3 regions of the Alteromonas sp. ABM1_013 genome follow, and region 2 is predicted to be linked to each of the others. Evidence: predicted binding sites of a transcription regulator. Region 2 holds the regulator's gene; each other region holds the start of a gene.
The links. The regulator MetJ, encoded in region 2, represses methionine synthesis genes. The targets are predictions, from matches to a motif close to TAGACGTCTAGACGTCTA.

Region 1 (7,499 bases), on a different contig from region 2:
CTTTTGTATAAAAACAGTGTGCTCATTAACACTTGTTGTTGAAAAAATACTCAGTTTCACGGTGGTAAAACAACAATTCAGGGTTGTTTGCGTGAAATAGCGACACCTAATTGGTAAAAATACAACATCAATGCCTGATTGAGTGATATACGCAAGTTACCATGAGGGTAAATGCCAAGTCTAGCTTCCGTTGATTTTTTTGTGCCTTGTACCAAAAACGCATTTTTGATCTCGTGATCTTGTATACAGGCTTCAAACGCTCGGGCAGCCATCTCCTGAGGCATAGCATAATAATACATTTTTAGCGCGCGATCAGCTTCTACCGATCGCACAAAGTACTCATTAGGCCTTTTTTGATCATTTAAGAACAATAGCGAGAAGCAATCGCTTAATTTTTGATTCAACGGATGGGCGTTCATAGGTGCGTTATCTAGCCATGCCTGCGTGGCGAAGCTGCCGGCAGCAATGCCTTCGAACATACGAGGCGCAATGTAGTGATCAAATGCGTGAAACCACTCATGGGCAAGGGCCCCAGCTCCCGCGTTTTTTGCTAGCGCTAGCTGCCTTTTTGCGCTGTTGTAGTGGGCGCTACTGTGTTTTTGCCCCCCACTGCCAAAAGCAAGGGATAGAGAGCCGTTTAAAGACAGCACTTGCTCATTGATATTAAGGATCGCAACCAGATCGTACAGCGCATCAAAAAATAAATTGGCAGCGATCTGCTGCTCTTCCGCGGTCACCCACCTGCCAACCGTGATCGTTGCGAAGTTAAACAGTTTACGAATATCTTGAAACGACACGTCGGCACCGTCCCGATGGCTTGGGCCGTTGCGATAGAACTGCTGATGAAGACGACCTTTATTTTCCAACGCTGATATCCAAGTGGATTAAAGTTTTATGCCATTGAGACCAGTAGCTGTTCACACCAGGCTTCAATGCGAGCATCGGTTTTGTCGTATTGGTTTTCATCATCAAGAGATAAACCTACGAACTTGGTTTTATCTTCGGTCAAGGCTTTAGAGGCGGTAAACTCGTAGCCTTCATTAGGCCAGTACCCCACAATATTACAACCCGAGGGCATAATTGCATCGTGAAGCATGCCTAACGCATCTTGAAACCATTCACCGTAACCAAGTTGATCGCCAAGGCCGAATAGTGCAATGGTTTTACCTGCTAAATCTAAGCCGTGAACCTCTTCCCAGTGAGATTCCCAATCTTCTTGCAGCTCGCCGAAATCCCAAGTGGAGATACCAAATATAATGATGTCGTATTCGGCTGTGCGCGTCAGGTTTACATCTTTAATATTGTGAAGGTCAACAATGTCTTCGTCAAAAAGGCTATTGAGCTGCGCTTGGATTTTTTCTGCTGCCATTTCGGTATAGCAGGTTGTTGAGCCGTAAAATAATCCGATGGACAGTGCGCTATCACTCATTAGATACCTCTTTTGAACTAATCGTCTTTTGAAGCTGGGAATTCTACCTCTTTACCGTTGCTCAACAAAGCTTTGCACTGAACATCGGCGTTTTTTTGTGAAATTTTTAATACACCGATTGCGCAACCGTTGAATAATTCGCCATAACCCTTGCTAGGCTCTCGTGCTTTTACCGACATGTTTCGACGTCTTGTGAAAAGGTTCAAGGGAGACTTGGAGCGATACAGCACGCGGTTTAATCTATCTAGCCATTTAATTAGCCCATCCGGGAACGCGTTTTTCAATCCGCTACAGGTGAACTGAGTGATATGAGGGCTGTTTCGCCTAAAGCGTAAACGCACATCGTACACAAAGGAATAGTGCACATCCCCCGACAAAATAATGAATTCAGGTGGAGTTTTATAGTGCCTAAAAATGTTTAACATAACGTTGGCAGTACCTTTATGTGCCATCCAGTTTTCTGCATCTACCGTGAGCGCCTTGCCAAAAAACGTAAATATTTTTTGAATGGCCTCTATAACTTTAACCCCATAGATGGGAGCGGCAGAGACGACGATGACAGATTCCTTGCCAATAATAGAATGCTGGAAATCACACAGCGCTTCCCAGTCCATTAGCCCCGAGGGCTTGTTCATATCTGATTCACTGCGCCAACGCTGCGTGCGGGTGTCTAAAACCTCAATAGGAGGTGTGGTATCTAAACGGTAATGCCACTGATCAAAATCCAACAGATCGTCAATGATTTCATCGTGCGAGTTTAAACCGCTTTCTCCCATTGACTCTTGTACTTTAGCGATTAGTGGCGCTACTTTTTTTGGTGCATTCCCCCAGCCTTGGCAAAGCAAATAGCCGATAAGCGCATTGCCGATCATGCGTTTTGATAAAGGGTTTCCATAGACTTCTTGTTCCCAGCCCCGAGTTAAATTCCAGTCGTCGGTAACATCGTGATCGTCAAAGATCATATAGGTGGGAATGTGTGCCAGGGCTCGACGTACCTGGGGTAATTGCTTAACGAACCCGGTAAGCGCGTCATTTTCTTTATTGAAAATGTTTGAGTACTTTTCTGGTATACCCTCTTTATCTATAGAGCCATCAGAGCGCAACGTATCAGCCCAAAGCGTGTCGGACCACACCAGCAGATACATAGCGATGATCTCTGCACTGCCAATTAAATGGTTTTGTGCATTTACCGACGTAAACACAGGCTTTTTCTTGGCGCCAAAGAAAATGGAAGACAATACCGTATTGGTCGCTATTTGCGGCAGAAGCTGTTCACGTTCATAAAACCCAAATTCATGGGTTGCAAGTTCACTCGTATTGCTCACCACTGCGCCCTCAAGCGCTTCGTGGTAAAGGCCTAAGCGCTCTATCACTCTGTGAATGGCTTTAAGCATAGGGCCAGCGACATCATCTGCGTAAATTTGATCCCCCGTCATCAACAAAAGATCGGGAAAGCCGTCATCCTTTTCAAACGCATTCTTGTGAAGAACGTCAACCTGCGCCAGCGCATCATCGTCATGAAAGTGGGGTTTGCGGCATGAGCCGTGCAAAATAGTTTCAGGCGTTTCTGTGTAGTGAAAGCTTGGCGAAGTTTGGCCATCGTAGAGTATTGCGCGCTGTTCATTTTCCCATGTGGTTTGGGCAGACGAATCGTCGAATAACAGTTTATAGCTAATTCGCGCTCTGTCTTTAAAAGTATCAGCCGCGAAAAAAGAGATAAGATGGATGAAAGCATAAGTGCCTACGCGTACCGTTTCACTCTGACACTCACCCGCTATGGTCTGGTCACAGACCGACAGTTTCAGTGATGGTGCCTCGACGTTACTGGTGACTACCCATATATGGCATTCAGTAGGCGTCACTTTTCTAACTATTGGCCCTGCTATGACTTGGGGCAAGTGCTGCGTAGGAATGACTTTCTCCTTCAATACTCGATTTACTATCTAAAACTTTTCTGCCTCAATACTAAGAAGCTTTATAATATTTATCGTGTCTTTTACAAGCCACAAACGCAGTCGCAATGTAAATAACCGTTATAACCTTACTCTTTTTTGTGCGTAAACGGTATGCTCGATATACTCCCTTACAATTTTTTCAGTTTTAGCTTTTGCTCTCGATACGCCGAGTCGAGAGAGGACTTCATATTATGCTTAAGTATTTATCCGCCACCGTTTTAACCGCCATGCTGGTCACCGCATGCAGCGAGCCCAAAGATGTCATTATCAGTCCAGAACCTACCGATTTGACAGAAACAACAGTAGGGAAGTGGATCCTTGATGAATCTGGAAAAGTTATGTTTGACCCCCAAACATCCGGGCTAGTCGTGCTAGACGGACAGCTAGTTACCATTGCTGATGCAAGTGCGGATGTTACGCAGCAGTTGAAGTTACATAGCATTTCACCAGAAACGGCAACACTAAACGCTTCCAGTAAGCGCTTTTCATTCTCGAGGAACGTGCGTCGAAGCTGCTTCTATAGCTACTTGAGCGAACAACCAGATTTAGAAGCGTTAGCGGTAGACCCTAGAGATGCTAATGTCATTTACACCGTCACAGAGGATGCAACCCGTACTGGAGCCTTGAGCCCTCGTTGTGAAACCAAGTACGAAGATACAGGCTCTACAGACTACCCAAGCCTATTGGTTAAATTAACCCGCAAGGAAAATGGTGACGTTGAAATGTCAGATGTGCGTCCGCTCCAGTTTCCGAAAGAGTTCGAAGTAGGTAACTTTCCTAACGATGGTATTGAAGGCCTGACTATGGCGGAAGACGGGACTTTGTATTTGGCATTAGAAAAAGACAAAGCGGGGCAGCCAAGGATCTTTACATTATCTGTTGATGAAAATTTTTTCTCATCGAGCGATTTTGCAACTGTAAGTGAACCAGACCTTCAGCTTCCTTCGTTTACCTCGGGTAATCACCCTATAAATGGCTTGGCTCTATATACGCACTCAACGGGCGCATCATATTTATTTGGCGCGGCAAGAAACGACAATGAATTATGGGTAATTGATACCACTGGTAGCAAACCGACAAAGCGCATTCCCATTATTTTTGATGTTGCCAGTGATCAGAGTTGCGAACAGTACACAATGGATAACTCGTCGATGGAAGGGTTAGTCACAATTGATAGTACGCTATGGATCATTAACGATCCGTGGGAAAAGAATTACATGAAAAACGCGAAATGTGAGGCGCATAAGACGCGTTATGAAGATTTAGCGCCCTTGCTATTTCCTATAGAAATCAATGACGCTTGGTTTGATTAGCGTCTATCTACTTACGATGTTATTAAAACCGAAAAAGGGTTACTACCAAGCAACCCTTTCGTTTCTAGCCAACCTGTAAACGTCGCTAAAAAAGCTGACTTTACCTATGCATCGCTGCGAAGGCGAGAAGCAAAAGTCTTTTTGAATTTTGCAAGCTTAGGTGCAACCACCATAGAGCAATACTGGTTCTGCGGATTATTTTTGAAATAATCCTGATGATAGTCTTCGGCGTCATAGTAGTTATTCAAGGCTACTACTTCAGTGACTACCGGGTCAGGCCAGATTTCTTCTTCTGTGATTTGTGCAATAATTTTTTCAGCTTCCGCTTTTTGTGCGTCGTCATGATAGAAGATTGCGCTGCGATACTGTGTACCCACATCATTACCCTGTCTGTTTAGCTGAGTAGGATCATGTAGCGCGAAGAATATCTCTAGAATTTCACGGTAGCTGATGTTGTCGGCATCAAACGTTACCTGGACCACTTCTGCATGACCAGTGTTTCCCGTACATACCTCTTCATAGGTTGGATCGGCTTTTTCACCTCCAGCATAGCCAGAAATTGCTTTTTCTACACCTTCGACAGTGTTAAACGCAGACTCGATACACCAAAAGCATCCGCCTGCTAAAGTGGCTACTTGTAAATTTGCCATAATAAAACCTCTCATAATCTTTGCTTGTAGTGTGGGTGCGGGTAGGGCACAACACAAGTCATCCAAGCGTGTTTTTTTATCGTATAAACGAATATTAAATAAGAATAACGTGCGACGGCTCAAAACGGTTTTAAACTGGTTACAACAAGAGCGCGGTCAGCGCGTGGCAAACGCGACCTAATGTTTATTTTTTCATGTTTGCATGGGCAAAATCGCCTTTTAAGCGATAAGCGTCTTATGTGGCAGAGGTAGGTAGAAGTGATTATTTTTTATGATGGTTATTGCCCATTGTGTATAGCCGAAATGCGTCATTTACGCAAAAGAGACAAGCATAACAAACTCACCTTGGTCGATATTCAGGCCACTGATTTTGCAAGTCGTTATCCGGACATGGATTGGCATTCGCTTAATGCAAGGATTCACGGGCTTCGCGATGATGGCACCCTAATTACTGGGCTTGATGTTACCCATGAAGCATGGAAAGCAGTAGGTATGGGCTGGATTTATGCTCCGCTTCGCTGGCCTGTTATCCGTTATGCCGCTGATGCTTTCTACAATGTATTCGCAAAACATAGATATACCATTTCTTACCTTTTAACGGGAAAAAAACGTCAGTGCGACCGCTGCGTACCAGGAGAGCCGAATGGAAAATAACGTACTTATAGTGGGCGCATCTGGTGGCATAGCGTCTGCACTTATAGAGCAATATCGCAGTGCGGGCGCAAAAGTGTTTGCTGTAAGTCGTGCAGCTGCAGCTGAAAGTAACAATTCTGAGAACGTCTCCTATCATCAAATTGCTGAACAGGATGATAAGCACATCAGCGGCTTTGTAAAGCAACTCGCTGAGCAAGGCGTTGTGTTGGGTACAGTAGTTATAACCACCGGTTTTTTGCATAACGAAAGCGAAGGTATTCAACCCGAAAAGCGCTTAGAAGATGTCAGCGAGGAAGCCTTGACTGCGTATTTTGCGACAAACAGCATTATTCCCGCTATATGGCTTAAGCATTTAGTCAAGGTTATGAGTAAAGAAGGCTCAACCCTTGTTTGCCTAAGCGCGAGAGTAGGGAGCATATCAGACAACGGGCTTGGCGGATGGTATGGCTACCGTGCCTCGAAAGCCGCGCTCAATATGTTTGTCAAAACAGCATCGGTAGAATACAAGCGCAGATTAAAGGATGTCATGCTGGTATGTTACCACCCAGGTACCATTGATACCGGGCTGTCGAAGCCATTTCAAAAAAATGTAGCGGCTAAAAAACTCTTTACGCCAGAGTTCACTGCAAAGCAACTTATTCACCACCTTTCAGCGCTCAATCGGGACCAGACTTGCCATTTTATCGACTGGAATGGTGAAGTGGTAACTTGGTGATACGGTCTAACCTCATTTCTGCAAGTCCAACATCAAGACTTTTTATTTCACTGCTGTTACCATGTTATTTTGGGAATGGTGCAGCGTATTGATACGCCCATAGAGGTAGCAATACAACGCGTTGACGCCACATGTGAGTCATTACAACAAACGCCATCCTAATAATAAATAATACCAGTTCGCTCGGCTTGATTCCGACGAGAATCAAGAACGAACAACAAGTACAAATTGTGATTTCAAAAAGTGATTGTTGTATACAAGGCTAATTTGAATGTCGCAAGGCGTAATAAGCGAACTGCTATAACAATAACTCAACAAGAGGAAGGGATATGAGCGGGGCCAGAGAACAGTTCGGATCGCGCATAGGTTTTATATTGGCTGCTGCAGGCTCTGCAGTGGGCATTGGTAATTTGGTGGGGTTCCCAGTCGGTGCAGCTAAAAACGGCGGTGGTGCATTCCTTTTAATGTACGCTATTTTCGTTTTTGCCATTTGTTTACCGGTTATGTTGGCAGAGATGTCGGTAGGTCGCCATGCTAAAAAAGACCCGTTAGGCGCATACAGCGCTATCAGTGGTAACGAAAAGAAGTGGAAACTTGCAGGCTGGCTCGCGATTGCCACGCCGTTTATGATTGCCGTTTTCTACATGGTTATTACTGTATGGCTTTTTGGCTATTTATTTGAAGCAGTTAGCGGGAACTTAGACAAACTAGCAAACCCCGATACCTTTGGGGTGTTTATTAATTCAGAGTCTATTTTCGTCTACATGGCTGCTGTTGTTGGTG
Region 2 (7,499 bases):
CTGATAAGCGCTTCTAAACCCTGAAATGCAATTTTAGCTTTCATCTCTTCAGCCTGGGCGCGGGTTCTAAATGAGGCGCACTGCATAAGATAGCGTTTGTCAGACTTTTCCTGCTCTCTTACTTCAACTTCTACTTCATACCCTGGCAGGGTCTTAATGTACTCCCACTCTTCTTCAGGCAGCTCAGGTAAAGACTCTTCTGTTGGCGCAACAGGTCGTGAAGCTTGAGTATCTACGTCATCCTCTACATTGTCTTTTATCGACCATAAAAATACACCGAAGCCAATCACTAAAGCGAAAATGCCTATAAGGCGCACGATAGGAAGCTTCCCAGAAACTGGGGCGTTAGCTTGTGCGTTTGATCGCGTATTTGTGGCTGGCTTTCTACCTTTACCAGCGGGCTTCTTTTTTTGAGGAGAGCGTCCACGAGAGACATAATCGCGTTGAGCCATAGTCGGCAATATTCCTACTTGTTATCGTTGTTTGTATGCGTAAGAAAACGTCATATACCAAGTCTATTAGAAGGACTGGTGTTTCAGCCTCTTCAATCTTGTTAAAATTTTAACGTATTGCTACCTAACAAGCTAACTGAAATCGGTAGGATCGATATCAATCGACCACCTTACCTTCATAGCCTGTGGCAACGCCTGTAAAAATGGCAGCGCCAAACGCAGCGCATTGTGAAGCGGCGCACGCTTTTCATGGCTGCATACCAGCATAAACCGAAACCTGCCTTGCCGCTTTTCAATTAAACAAGGAAACGGACCGTTTATATCAATGGCGTGTTGTTGATTAAACACCTGCTTACTTTCCTGTAGGAAGCGATAAACTAAACTACTATCGGTAGCCTCTGCGCGAATAACAAACTGGCTAATAAAAGGGGGCAACCCTGCTGCCTTACGCTCCATTAAAGCGTGTCGTGCGAAATGCCCATAGCCATTGTGCACTAAATCTTGTAGCAAAGGGTGGTGAGGATTGTGGGTTTGAAGCCACATTTCACCAGGTTTGCTGGCGCGCCCCGCTCTTCCAGCAAGCTGAGTAACAAGCTGAGCGAGCTTTTCTGGCGCTCTAAAATCGGCACTAAAAAGGGCACCATCACAATCTAGCACTGCTACTAGAGTGACATGAGGAAAGTGATGACCCTTTGATAGTATCTGGGTTCCTACCAGCAACTGGAACTCCTGGCGATTAATAGCATCAAGGGTTTGGTGAAGCTTGTCTTTACCTCGCACAGTATCGCTGTCTATTCTTACCTGTTTAACGCCGGGAAATAAGCTTGCTAGCCCTTGCTCAACTTGCTCTGTCCCCGTACCTGCGGTAACTAATTCATTGTGATGGCACGCTTCGCAGTTTGATGGCATTGAACGCATGCCACCGCAGTGGTGGCACTGTAACCGGTTTTGGGCTTTGTGCACGGTATAAGGGCGATCACAACGCTTACACATTGCGGTCTCACCGCAGTGATGACAGAGTAGCGCTGGCGCATAACCTCTTCGGTTTACAAACACCAATACCTGATTCCCCGCGTTAATATGCTGACGCATTATCGTTAGCAGGCCTTGTGAAATCCCGTAATGAATAGGTTGGTCGCGTGCGTCCAGCACATGCTGATGTGTGCTTTTCGCCCCCCCTGCTCGCTTAGTTAGCTGTAAATGAGCATAGCGGCCGTTTAGTGCATTATTGAGTGTTTCAAGCGCGGGCGTGGCACTGCCTAGTAAAAGAGGAATATTGTGCTGCTTGGCACGCATGGCTGCTAAGTCACGAGCGTGATAGCGCAACCCATCCTGCTGTTTAAAAGACTCGTCATGCTCTTCATCCACAATTAACATGCCGGGGTTGTGTAGCGGCGTGAAAATAGCCGAACGAGTACCAATGATAATACCGAGCTCACCGGCTTTAGCACGCTGCCAAACATGTAAACGTTCTTTATCAGAGATCTGAGAGTGTAAAACACCCACCGCAATGCCAAAGCGCTTCTCAAAACGAGATACCGTCTGGGGCGTAAGCCCAATTTCAGGCACAAGGATTAGCACCTGTTTACCTTCACGCAGTAAGGGTTCGATAGCCTGAAGATAGACTTCCGTTTTACCGCTACCGGTAACCCCTTCAAGCAAACTTACGCCAAAGCTGCCTTGCTGGCGATTAAGTGCAGCAATGGCAACCGACTGCTCAGTGTCTGGAATTGGCTTTTCAGAAAGCGATAACGAGGCAAGCCAGCTGCCTGGCTTAAATTCAGGTGTTATTTCTTCGATACGTACCAAAGACTTTTCAACAAGCGCTTTAGCTGCAGGTGCACCATACTGTTTTCGCGCTTGCGACGCTAATAACGCTCCACCAGCCAGTGCAGCAAAGCAAGCTTGTTGCTTAGGCGCTCGCGATAGCGTTTCTGCAGCCGTTTGCATACCTTCTTCGGTAAGCATTAACATGTCTTGTGGCGTGGGCGCCGCCGACTCGCCTTTGCGTAATAAAACAGGCAACATGGCGTGCAGTACTTCACCCGGCGCATGGTGATAATACTGCCACAGCCACTGTGCCATTTTCAGCAACACATCATCTATAATGGGGCTATCGTCAAGTACCGACTCGATAGCTTTTAACTTGTCGACGTTGTCAATTTCACTTTCTGGTTTTTGGAGGGTTTCAACGACCACACCCACCAGTTTGCGGGGGCCAAAAGGCACAACCACTCTTACACCCGCACGGAGTGCGTTGTTGTGGGTATATGTGAAAAGTTGGCGCAGTGGCACTGGCACGGCAACTTGGATAAAGGCCATTGCGAACGTTCTACCTTACTTGATGGCTGTTACAGCGCGTAATGCGCTTACTAAGCTTCTTATATTGAAACTAATAATACTGAAGCTACTTGTAGACCTATATATTACAGCAGTTTGCGCTGCTAACAGTTAGCTACACATTTTGCTATAGCGCACAATTTTACTATTGACGCTAATGGGCCTAGCCTTGAAAGACAAATATTTAAACATACTTTACGATAAAGCATAAAAGGAATGTTTTTTGTTTAGCTCTCTTGGGTAGCCTTCTTGCCAAGCTGCTTTGTTTAACAATTGGGCAAAAACCACTTGATCATGCCACATCCATCCTATATTATGCGCCGCTCTTTTTGCGATGGGTTGTTCGTTGAACGACTCATCATTTGAATTATGTAACGTATGGTGTGCGACTTCGGGTTGTATAGCGATACGGCCTTATTATTTGAGGTAACCCAATGAAACAAGATATCCACCCTAAATACGAAGAAATCACAGCAACTTGCTCATGTGGTAACGAAATGAAGATTCGCTCTACGCTTGGTAAAGACATTAACCTAGACGTATGTTCTTCATGTCACCCATTCTACACTGGTAAGCAACGTAACGTTGATACTGGTGGTCGTGTTGATCGCTTCAAGAAGCGTTTCGGTGCATTGGGCAAAAAGTAAGCCTGATATCGAGTTCGAAAAAAGCGCCTTCTTGGCGCTTTTTTATTGTCCAGAGAAAACTATTCACGTTAGTAAACTAACATTGAATAGCTCTCACTTATGCAAGCACCTCTAATCAAAGCTAATTGATCATATCAATAACGCTTACACTTAAGATCAAAACACTCATTATAATTAATGAAGTTTTTCGACTCCTGACAAGTGTTTATCCCAGTCCCCTCTACTTTGTTTTTCACACGCTTCCTCACTGTCGAAATAAATTCCAGCTGGAATAGACTTTATCGATTCTAGGGCTATATTCACCTGGTTTATGAAGTCCATATCCCAACCGTTAATCAATGCTTGCTGCTTCTCTTGCTCCGTATTAAATACGGCAATAACTTTCGGCGCTTTCCAAGATCCTAAATGCGTAAGCCATACGAATCCATTATCGTCAGATTTTACGTTTTCACACACATCTGTTAGCACTGCGATTAGTTTTTTCTCTGTCATATTATTTATCTTCAAAACGGGTTTGAGAGGCCATTTATCGTATTTTATCAGAAAAACAATAGTGAAAATAAAGAGGTCTATCTTTGTGAAATATTATCCAAAGCTGTTTTTTCGAATATAAATCGATAAGCATCTTAGCATCCGCGCCTACATTTTAGCACCCGCGCCTATAATACACCTTCAAAATGAAATGAGACTTCAAAATAAATTTTATGAATGACAATTATAGACTTATTTTACTGGTCTAATTAGTATGCCTAACCTACATTGGTAATTGAGAATTCTGATCAGATATGTACACAGTGATTGGCTGTGTTAGAGTTGCGATCGGCACCTTAATAGTGAGCATTAACTTTATGAATAGTGCTTTACTGCTAAGGCTTGTGGCGCTTTTGGATATAAATTCAGGTCTAAATGTTAGACCTAGTATCAACAGCGATATGTGAGGGAAATCAGGAAGAGTTAACGCTAGGTCTGCAGTTTCCAACGTACCACACTGGTGCTAACAACTATTTATAATCACTTTTGTCATTAGTTAGTTGTAACGCGCTTATGTTTATCTATCTATAACTACAACGATAATAAAATAGCTACAGAGCGTGAACAAAAATACCGATGAACCCTACATCTAAGGATACCTTTTTACATGTCAGATTTTAGACAACGCGCACTCGACTATCACGCCAAACCCACACCTGGAAAAATTCGCGTAGAGCTATCTAAGCCAGCCGATAGCGTCGACGACCTTGCTCTTGCCTACAGCCCGGGCGTTGCCGAGCCGGTGAGAGAAATCGCCGAGGATGCAGATAACGCTTACAAGTATACGGGCAAAGGTAACTTGGTCGCTGTTATCAGTAACGGAACTGCGATTTTAGGCTTAGGTAATTTAGGCCCATTAGCTTCAAAGCCAGTAATGGAAGGTAAAGCACTTCTGTTTAAACGCTTTGCTGGTTTAGATGCCATTGATATTGAAGTGAAACATCGTACGACCGAAGAATTCATCAATACTGTAGCCAATATTGCTGATACGTTTGGTGGTATTAACCTAGAAGATATCAAAGCGCCAGAGTGCTTTGAAATTGAGCAAGAACTCATTAAGCGCTGTAAAATCCCAGTATTCCATGATGATCAACACGGTACCGCTATTGTAACCGCCGCAGGTATGCTTAACGCTTTAGAAATTCAGGGCAAAAATATAGAGAACGCTAAAATTGTTTGCATGGGCGCTGGAGCAGCAGCGGTTGCCTGTATGGAGCTACTGATTAAGTGTGGTGCCCAGCGTGAGCGTATCTACATGTTAGATAGAAAAGGCGTTATCCACACTCGTCGCGAAGATTTAACTGAGCACAAGAAGCTGTTTGCTAACAATACTGATAAGCGCACCCTTGAAGATGTAATGGAAGGCGCAGATATCTTTGTCGGTGTATCAGGCCCTGATGTTTTACCGCCAGAAGCGCTTTCCTTGATGGCTGAAAACCCAATTGTATTTGCATGTTCTAACCCAGATCCTGAGATAAAGCCTGAGCTTGCTCACGAAGTGCGTAAAGACCTAATTATGGCTACTGGCCGCTCAGACTATCCTAATCAGGTAAACAATGTGCTGTGCTTTCCGTTTATTTTCCGCGGTGCTTTAGATGTTCGCGCAACAGCCATTAATGATGAGATGAAAGTGGCGGCGGTTGAAGCTCTTCGTGCTATTACGAAAGAACCTGTACCACAGGAAGTATTGGCAGCGAGTAAAAGCGATAGTCTGACATTTGGTAAGGAGTATATTATTCCTAAACCTATGGACCCACGTCTGTGCGAGCGTATAGCTACCGCCGTATCTAAGGCGGCTATTGAGTCGGGTGTTGCACGAGTACCTGAAAGACCAGAAGAATAAAGTTCTGGCGCACAAGGCTAAAAAAGGTTGTGTTAACGCTCAACCAATATTTGCTAAAAAGTGCGCTTAAAGAATACAAGTACATAAAAAACGGCGCTGTGTTGTAGGCTATAAACTAGTAAAGTCTTACAACACAGCGCCGTTTCTCTTTAATACTAAATATCAGTCGTCTTCAGACACATCATTTTCGAAGCTTGGATCAATGCCCATTTCTTCCATAATGCGCCTAGCTTCAGCCGGCACGCGATTAGGATTGTCTTTACGCAGGTCATCGTCGTTAGGCAATGGCTGGCCAGTAAACGCGTGTAAAAACGCTTCACACAATAGTTCCGAATTAGTGGCGTGGCGCAAATTATTGATTTGGCGGCGGGTACGCTCATCAGTAAGTGCTTTAAGCACATTAATAGGTATAGAGACAGTGACTTTCTTTACCTGCTCGCTCTTTTTCCCATGCTCTGCGTAGGGGTGAATATATTTACCGTTCCATTCTGCCATTGTACTAACTCGGTCTACTCTTTTTATATTATGAAGAGAAATTCTAAACAAGTTCACGAAAAGGTCAATTGAGCAGTGTAAACCTCTTGACGTCTAGACATATATTCTTTAATTTAGACGTCTAAACGTCTATAAGATAACATTTTTGAGAGTATAAACCATGGTTTCTTACGCACAAGGTATCGATGCATTAAACCAGTCCCTGTCGGAACTGCGTGATATTGATGTATCTTTTGAATTCTTTCCGCCTAAAACGGAAGCCATGGAGCAAACCCTGTGGAAGTCGGTTGAACGCCTAGCACCGTTAAAGCCCAGCTACATGTCGGTTACTTACGGCGCCAATAGCGGTGAGCGTGACAGAACCCACGACGTGGTAAAACGGATTCAACAGCAAACTGGTGTGGCGGCAGTTCCTCACTTAACCTGTGTTGACGCTAGCCGTGATGAATTAAAGCAAATTGCAAAAGACTACTGGGATTCTGGTATTCGCCGTATTGTCGCCCTACGTGGCGACCTACCCAAAGGGGTAGACAAAACAGAGATGTATGCCTCTGACTTAGTTGCCTTACTAAAAGACGTTGCCGATTTTGACATTTCAGTTGCCGCCTACCCGGAAAAACACCCTGAAGCGCCAAATGCGCAGTTCGACTTGCTAAACCTTAAACGCAAAGCTGAAGCTGGCGCTACCGAAGCGATAACCCAGTTCTTCTTCGACACCAGTGTTTACCTGCGATTTAGAGACCGTGCAGCCGCCGCAGGTGTAGACTTAGACATAGTTCCAGGCATTTTACCTGTGACTAACTACCAAACGTTAGTAAGGTTTGCAGGCTTTACAGATGTTCACGTACCGGGATGGTTACACAAGATGTTCGACGGTCTTGATGCAGACGATCAAGCCACTCGTAACCTAATAGGCGCTAATATTGCTATGGATCAAGTGAAGGTATTGGCAAAAGAAGGGGTGAAGCACTTTCACTTTTATACCTTAAATCGCAGTGAGTTAAGCTATGCTATCTGCCACATGCTGGGTGTGCGCTCCGGCGACTGATTTCGTATAGCGGTAACAAAGCTATACAGTTAGATAATTAAAGGCGCATTCATGCGCCTTTGTTGTATAAAGATTGCATTAACCTTTTGCCACTGACGCCTTCGCCAGTTACCATTTGCTGCAATATGAATTGAACTATTGAT
Region 3 (7,499 bases), on a different contig from region 2:
TGCATTGCTAAGTAAAACAAAAGTACAGATACAAAAAAACGCTGCAAATTTGCAGCGTTTTTTTTAACTAAATATCAAGCAAGCGTTTTATTAAACGTTTTGTTTAATGAAGGATTCTGGTCTTAATAGTGCCGTCAATTTGTTGAAGTTCTGCTAGCGCTTCATAGCCGCGGTCTTCTTTAACATCTACTACTACATAACCAATTTCAGCATTAGTTTGTAGATACTGAGCTTCAATATTGATGTCTTTTTCCGCAAAAGCTTTGTTGATTTGCGTAAGAATACCTGGCTGGTTTTTGTGTACGTGAAGTAAGCGCGAACGACCGGTGTGCTCAGGCAGTGATACTTCAGGGAAGTTAACCGCCGACAACGTAGAGCCGTTATCGCTGTACTTTGCTAACTTACCCGCTACTTCAATACCAATGTTTTCTTGCGCTTCCTGCGTGCTTCCGCCAACGTGTGGCGTAAGAATAACGTTGTCGAACGCGCGAAGCGGCGATTCAAATTCTTCAGTATTAGACTTAGGCTCTACTGGGAATACATCAATTGCTGCGCCATTAAGGTGACCGCTTTCCAGTGCTTTGGCAAGTGCGTCAATATCAACCACAGTACCGCGAGATGCGTTAATAAGAATGCTGCCTTTCTTCATTTGAGACAGCTCTTTTTCGCCAATCATATCTTGGGTTTGCGGCGTTTCGGGAACGTGTAACGATACCACATCAGAGGTATTAAGTAGCTTTTCAAGCGATTTCACCTGAGCTGAGTTACCCAGCACTAGCTTATCTTCAATATCGAAGAATTGAACGCGCATACCAAGGTGTTCAGCAAGAATACTAAGCTGTGTACCTATGTGGCCATAGCCGATAATGCCTAAGGTTTTTCCGCGAGCTTCATAAGAGCCAACTGCGGTCTTCTCCCATTCACCGCGGTGAGCTTTGGCGTTTTTGCTAGGCACTTGGCGAAGCAAAAGAATAATTTGCCCAAGAACAAGTTCTGCAACCGAGCGAGTATTAGAAAAAGGCGCGTTAAAAACGGGAATACCACGGCGCTGCGTGGCTTCAAGGTTAACCTGGTTGGTACCAATGCAGAAACAACCAATAGCAACAAGTTTTTGCGCCGCATCAACTACTTTCTCGGTAATCTGTGTACGTGAACGAATACCAACAAAGTGGGCGTCTTTAATCTTCTCAATTAACTCATCTTCAGGAAGAGAGGTTTTAAGAAATTCAATGTTGCTATACCCATTGTTTTGTAGTGTTTCCAAAGCACTTTGGTGAACACCTTCCAACAACAAAATGCGGATTTTATCCTTCTCTAATGAAACTTTGCTCATGAACTCGCTATCTCTCGCTGATTTAATTGGGGTTGCTGGCAGTGCCAACCATAGGATCTCATAAATTCTGGGTAGCTAACATTTAAAGATGCACTACCTTATTTGCAACAGAGCCTTGGTTTAGCGCCTGCTATCTAGCGTTTTAGTTACGCTAATTGCTCTAATAAAAAAGGTTCATAACCTTAAGCAACATAAACATCTAGCTGCAAAAATATTATTAATTAAGACATCTAGACGTCTAAACGGAAATTAACAGAAAACGCGCTAAGTTAAAAGCAGTATTTTGCTTAGCTTTTCAACAAAACTCTAGAAATAGGGGCGGTTAAGCCGCCCGAATCACTTAAAGGTTTCAACACCACTGTCGGTTGCACTTAACACTAAATCAGCGCCACGTAGCGCAAAAATACCGTTAGTTACTACCCCCGGAATATTATTGATTTTTTGCTCTAACTCACGTGGGTTTAGTATTTCAAGATTGTGAACATCTAAAATAACGTTACCGTTATCTGTCACAACGCCTTGTCTGTACTCGGGGTCGCCACCCAGTTTTACCAGTTCGCGAGCGACAAAAGAGCGAGCCATAGGAATAACTTCTACAGGAAGTGGGAAGTCACCTAAAACAGGCACGCGCTTACTTTCATCTACAATACAAACGAACGTGGTAGCGGCACCCGCAACAATCTTCTCGCGGGTCAGAGCGGCGCCGCCGCCTTTAATCATATGTTTGTGTTCAGTGACTTCGTCGGCACCGTCAATGTAAACTGAAAGATTACTAACTTCATTCAACTCGAAGACTTCGATGCCCAAGGCTTTCAAACGCTCGGTAGATGCCTCTGAACTTGAAACCGCGCCTTCAATTTTGTGCTTAATTTTGCCCAGTTCTTCTATGAAAAAATTAACAGTAGAGCCCGTACCCACACCGACAATACTGTCTGCTTCAACATAGTCGATGGCTGCTTTGGCTACGGCTTGCTTTTTTTCGTTCTGATCCATGGTTACTCTCCAACTTATTATGCTTGCAAGTGTAACTTATAAGTGCACATGAACCCATAAGTTCATAGGTTCAATTTGATATAGTGAAATTACGGTTTAGTGAATATAAGTGTGCGAGAAGGGGTCACGATAGCATCCAGCGGCACATCCCACGGGGCAACGGGCAGGGCATCAACTTCTTGCACATCGTGAGCGATACCTACCAATTTTGGCGTGTGCTGGTTTAAGGCCGATTGAGTATTCAGCTTGCGTTGCGTAAAGCTTAAGGTGCGGTCGTAATAGCCCCCACCCATACCTAAGCGGTTACCGCTTGTATCAAACCCCACTAGCGGCATAAGAATAACATCGCATTGTGTAACAGGTATGACGGCTTCACAGGACAATACAGGCTCTTCTATATTGTATTTGTTATTAATTAACAAAGAATTGGGGGTATAAGATAAAAAAAGCAAATGCCCTTTGCATACAGGATGTAGCACAGGCAATGCGAACTTTTTGTGCGAGAGCTGCCAAGTTGATTCGATGTAGTATTTTAAGTTTACTTCGCCATCGTTAACCAAGTACCCGGCTACAGTAGTTGCGCTTTTAACAAAGGGAAGGGTGTTTAGCTGAGTCGTGATGCACTGGGCAGCGTCTTCATGCTGTCCATCAGGTAAACTACGACGCGCTTCGCGAAGCTTTTTGCGAAGTAGGGCTCTAGCTTTCTGTTTTTCTGGTGAAACGCTTACTTGCATATTAGGCAACCGTGCTTGGCGTGAATGGCGGTTAGTGGTTATTCTGCCCTAAATAGTGATTAAGTACGCGAACTAACTCACTATTGTCTATAGGTTTGGTTAGCACGTCATCAAGGCCTCGTTCTCGCAAATACTCAGACTCAGTTATCACGTCAGCGGTTAATGCTACAACAGGTAAGCTTGGCTTGTGAGCTTTTATCTGTGCCGTCGCTTCGTCTCCTTGAATGCCGGGTAAGTTAAGGTCCATTAGCACTAAGTCGACAGGATTAGATCTAGCGTATTCAACCCCTTCCTCACCTGTGCTTACCACAGAAAGCGCCACGCCTAATTTTTCAAACAAGGTTTGAATAACCACTTGGTTTATATAGTGGTCTTCAACCACTAACACATTTGCAGATTTATCAATGTTAACTTGTGCTACAAAGCTTTGTGGCTGTGCCTCAACGAACTGATTTGCACTTAGCGCATCGGCGGGCAAGGTTACGCTTAAGCGGGTACCGTGATTTAATTTACTGCTAACTTTAATCGTTCCATCCATAAGATCGATAAGACGCCTAGATATATTTAAGCCTAAGCCAGTTCCACTAATCTCTTGGGCGTTACCCATCCGTTCGAAAGGCTCAAAGAGTCGCTTTTGATCATCTTCGCTAATGCCAATGCCTTCATCTATGACATTGAATATAACTTTTCCATTTTTGTATTTTACTTGCGCTTTTACCGACTTACCCTTATTGGTAAATTTGATGGCGTTAGACAGCAAGTTCAGTGCAACCTGTCCAAACTTGGTATCGTCAAAAAATAGCGAGTCGGGCACTGATTTATCAATGCTGGTGAAAAATGTAATACCGCTGTCTTCGGCACGAACCTTAGTTAACGAAAACAGATGTGTAAAGAAGTCGCTTGTATTCACTGCTCGCGCCATTACGCGCATTTTGCCGGCTTCTATTTGCTTGATATCTAACACCGAATTTACAATTTCTAGAAGCCTTTCGCCGCTTTGGCTTACATGTGAAAGCGGGGTGGTAAAAGACGGGGGTAAATCTAACTTTTTAGCTTCGCCTTCAAGAAGGCGGCTGAACGTGTTTATAGCGTTAAGTGGCGTTCTGATTTCGTGGCTAACGTAGGACAGGAAATCAGACTTGAATTGACTAGTACGCTCCAGTTCTCGGTTTTTCCGCTTCAGCTCTAAATGTGCTACCACTGATTTACTTAACGTCTGCAATGACGTCTTTTGTGCTTCAGTTAGCGTTCTAGGCTTGCGGTCGATAGCGCAAAGCGTACCAATAGCGTGGCCTGATGGTGTAATGAGTGGCGCACCTGCATAAAACCGTATATCTGGCGAACCAGTTACTAAAGGGTTGTCATGGAATCGCGGGTCTAAGGTGGCGTTAGGGACTTCAAGCACTTCTTCTTGCAAAATAGCATGAGAGCAAAAAGCAATTTCACGGGAGGTCTCTTCAGCATCCAAACCCACTCGTGACTTAAACCACTGGCGGTCAGGGTCTATTAAGCTAATAAGTGCAATAGGGGTTTCGCATATTTGAGAAGCTAACGTGGTAAGGTCATCGAAAAGCTGCTCTGCTTCAGTATCAAGAACATCGTAGCTGAGTAGTTCGGCAAGACGTTCATCTTCATTTTCAGGGAGTGCAGCAGCTTCCATCTATATAAACCTAACGCAGAAATAAAAAAGGGACTGTATATTCACAATCCCTTAAACATATCACAGAGCGTAGGTGTCTACGAATAGTTGTTCCAGTTTTTGATGGTCAACTTTAGTCGCTACCTTAATGGTATTAGCTTCGTTCCAAAGTGGGCTAGGTGTTGTACCAGTTGGCGCAACCACCGTTTGGCCTCTGTCCAGCGTGCCAGTACCAACGCGAACGTGGCCTTCAGTCAGTTCAAATAACTCTGGGTGACGAAGGTGAGCAATTGGGAATGCATCGTGGAAGAAACATACACGGTCTTCACGGTTTTGTGAGTAGAAGTCCATGTAGAACTGAGCACTTTCCTTCACAAAGCCACCAAGGGTATTGTTTTTCTCTTCAAGTTTTTCAACAAAAGCTGGCGAGAATGGCGTGAAGTTCGTCACGTCCAAACCAAACATCGTTAGTTCCCAATCTGCCGCAAATACGATTTCTGCCGCGTGGGCGTCATTCCAAATGTTTGCTTCTGCTACGGGCGTAACGTTGCCAGGTACAAACGCAGCGCCACCCATGATGCTAACACCTTTAACCAGCTTAGGTAGCTCAGGTTCAAGACGAAGGGCTAGGGCTAAGTTGCCCAATGGACCAATTGCCACTAATGTGATTTCGCCCGGGTACTTACGCGCCATATCAACGATAAACTGCGCAGAGCTGCGAGGGTCTAGTTCCGTCTTAGGTGCTTCAGGTTTTATATGACCAAAACCGTGTTCGCCGTGCACAAAGTGTGCATAGGTAGACTCAGGGCCAACCCACGGCATGCCTACGCCTTTGGTTACAGGAATGTCTTTACCGGCAATTTCACAAAGGGTAAGCGCATTTTGCGCTGCCATTGTTACCGGAACGTTCCCGTAAACTGTGGTTAAACCAAGTACTTCAATGTCTGGTGATTGGAAAGCGAAAAAAATCGCCATTGCATCATCAATCCCCGGATCCGTATCTAATATGATCTTATGTGCCATCAAATTTTCTCAGTGCGTCTTGCTAGTTGGCGTGTTTCGCTAAGAAACGATCCACTTCTTTTTGTGTTGGAATACTCTGTGCTGCGCCTTCACGAGTTACTGCAATCGCTGAAGCTGCACAGCCACGACGCAACGCCTGTTTAGCATCGGTGTGGTTACTGTAGGCAGATAAGAAATAACCGATAAAGGTATCGCCTGCCGCAGTTGTATCAACTGCATCTACAGAAAAAGCGTTTACTTCTATGACGTCGTCTTTACGCAGCATCATTACACCTGCTTTACCCAGTGTAATGATAACTTCGCAGTGTGACCATTGTTCTTTGAACACTGTCACAATATCTTCAAATTCTTCTTTGCCAGTTATAGCTGCCGCTTCTGTTTCATTAACAATAAGCAAATCGACGCATTCCAGTGGTAGCTGTTTAACCGACTCGCTCATAGGCGCAGGATTAAAGGCAACCTTCAACTGTTTTTCTTTCGCTTGGCGAAGTACTTCTTCAATGCTGCTGGTTTCGTTTTGGGTTAATACCCAATCTGAAGGGCGTGTATCGTCTAGCGCTTGCATTACCGTTTTTGCTGTAATGGTTTGGTTAGCACCACCAAAAAGCACAATGGCATTTTCGCCGCTAGGCGTAACTTGAATGATAGCGTGACCAGAAGGAACTTCTGAACACTTAACACCACGGCAATCTACCCCTTTTTTGATAAGGGCTTGCTTGAAAGAGGCGTCGTTTTCGTGAATGCTGCCAACGTGACGTACGTCTGCACCTGCTTGCGCTAAAGCAATCGACTGGTTTGCACCCTTACCACCTAGTAATGTTTGGTAATGGGTTGAGGCCAACGTTTCTCCAGGTTGCACAAAGTGGTCTACCTGATAAACGTGGTCAATATTTATAGAGCCAAAATTTATTATTGCCATTTCTTCTTCCGTCGAAAGAGGGCGCTTCCCAGAATGCCGCTGTCCATGTTTCGCCCGTGAACCGAAAAGTTCAGGGCGGAAGAATCACAATTGCCGTAGGCTTCTCGATACGCGTCGAGCTTGCACAATAGCAGCTGTTTCAACTTCCTAGGTTTAAAGCATCGGCCAGGGACATGAATGAACTAGCAAACATCCCAGGAAACATTGTTGTTGTATTAACGCAACAGGGTATAACAAACGCGAGATCCAGTGAAGAGGATCACCTAAAGCGCTTTATAACTATTTTTGCGTGGTGAATATAAAAGCGGTAAAAAAATACTATTTTCTTGACCAATTGGTCAGCAATTATACACGCATACAAGATAAGCTCAATAATAACCAAACAGGTAATTTAGTTACAAACTTAAAAGTCTTTTAAATACTGCTGCGAGAGGAATTCCGTATCCAGCAATGATGATCTTAGATTAATTATGCGTTCGTTACTAGGGATAACAGCGTGCATTTCGTTAAATTAACGCCAATTCGCGGTTGTTTGAACAGTCAGTAAACAATGTATGAGTTTGTTGTACAAAGTATAATCTTTACTATAAATGCACTGTTCAAACACTGCACGCAAAATTGTCAAAAGTGGGCTTTGTATATTGATTTTTGCTAGTATTAACGCCATCACGGAGTAACGGCCGAAATCAAAAAGGGCTGTGAAAACTCAACTCATCTTAAATAAAGAGAACGAATCGTGGAAAAACAGCTCGATTACGATAGCGTAACTAATAAATTGTCACAGCAAGGTATCATTGTAGATGCGGCAGAAGTGCACGGCATTCTAACTGGAATGCTTTGTGGTGGCATGTCGCTTAC

Region 1: msrA (peptide-methionine (S)-S-oxide reductase MsrA) is a predicted target of MetJ. The motif match lies at 5,424-5,441, and genes of this name have one in related genera.
Region 3: serA (phosphoglycerate dehydrogenase) is a predicted target of MetJ. The motif match lies at 1,565-1,582, and genes of this name have one in related genera.

What each region holds. Positions count from the first base shown of each region.
Region 1 covers NZ_JBSWXH010000007.1:137,435-144,933, forward strand. Annotated here, with positions in the region: gene ACXAGK_RS19205 (CLCA_X family protein) at 78-866, opposite strand; gene fldB (flavodoxin FldB) at 893-1,429, opposite strand; gene ACXAGK_RS19215 (metallophosphoesterase family protein) at 1,447-3,327, opposite strand; gene ACXAGK_RS19220 (hypothetical protein) at 3,576-4,697, shown strand; gene msrA (peptide-methionine (S)-S-oxide reductase MsrA) at 4,802-5,347, opposite strand; gene ACXAGK_RS19230 (thiol-disulfide oxidoreductase DCC family protein) at 5,606-6,001, shown strand; gene ACXAGK_RS19235 (SDR family NAD(P)-dependent oxidoreductase) at 5,991-6,716, shown strand; gene ACXAGK_RS19240 (sodium-dependent transporter) at 7,046-7,499, shown strand, end outside.
Region 2 covers NZ_JBSWXH010000004.1:114,414-121,912, forward strand. Annotated here, with positions in the region: gene ACXAGK_RS12405 (SPOR domain-containing protein) at 1-452, opposite strand, end outside; gene priA (primosomal protein N') at 585-2,774, opposite strand; gene rpmE (50S ribosomal protein L31) at 3,227-3,439, shown strand; gene ACXAGK_RS12420 (hypothetical protein) at 3,614-3,931, opposite strand; gene ACXAGK_RS12425 (malic enzyme-like NAD(P)-binding protein) at 4,578-5,813, shown strand; gene metJ (met regulon transcriptional regulator MetJ) at 5,976-6,308, opposite strand; gene metF (methylenetetrahydrofolate reductase) at 6,469-7,356, shown strand.
Region 3 covers NZ_JBSWXH010000002.1:480,239-487,737, forward strand. Annotated here, with positions in the region: gene serA (phosphoglycerate dehydrogenase) at 104-1,333, opposite strand; gene rpiA (ribose-5-phosphate isomerase RpiA) at 1,670-2,326, opposite strand; gene ACXAGK_RS06740 (5-formyltetrahydrofolate cyclo-ligase) at 2,416-3,060, opposite strand; gene ACXAGK_RS06745 (ATP-binding protein) at 3,092-4,720, opposite strand; gene ACXAGK_RS06750 (nucleoside hydrolase) at 4,781-5,722, opposite strand; gene ACXAGK_RS06755 (ribokinase) at 5,745-6,641, opposite strand; RNA gene ssrS (6S RNA) at 6,663-6,845, opposite strand; gene ACXAGK_RS06765 (UPF0149 family protein) at 7,378-7,499, shown strand, end outside.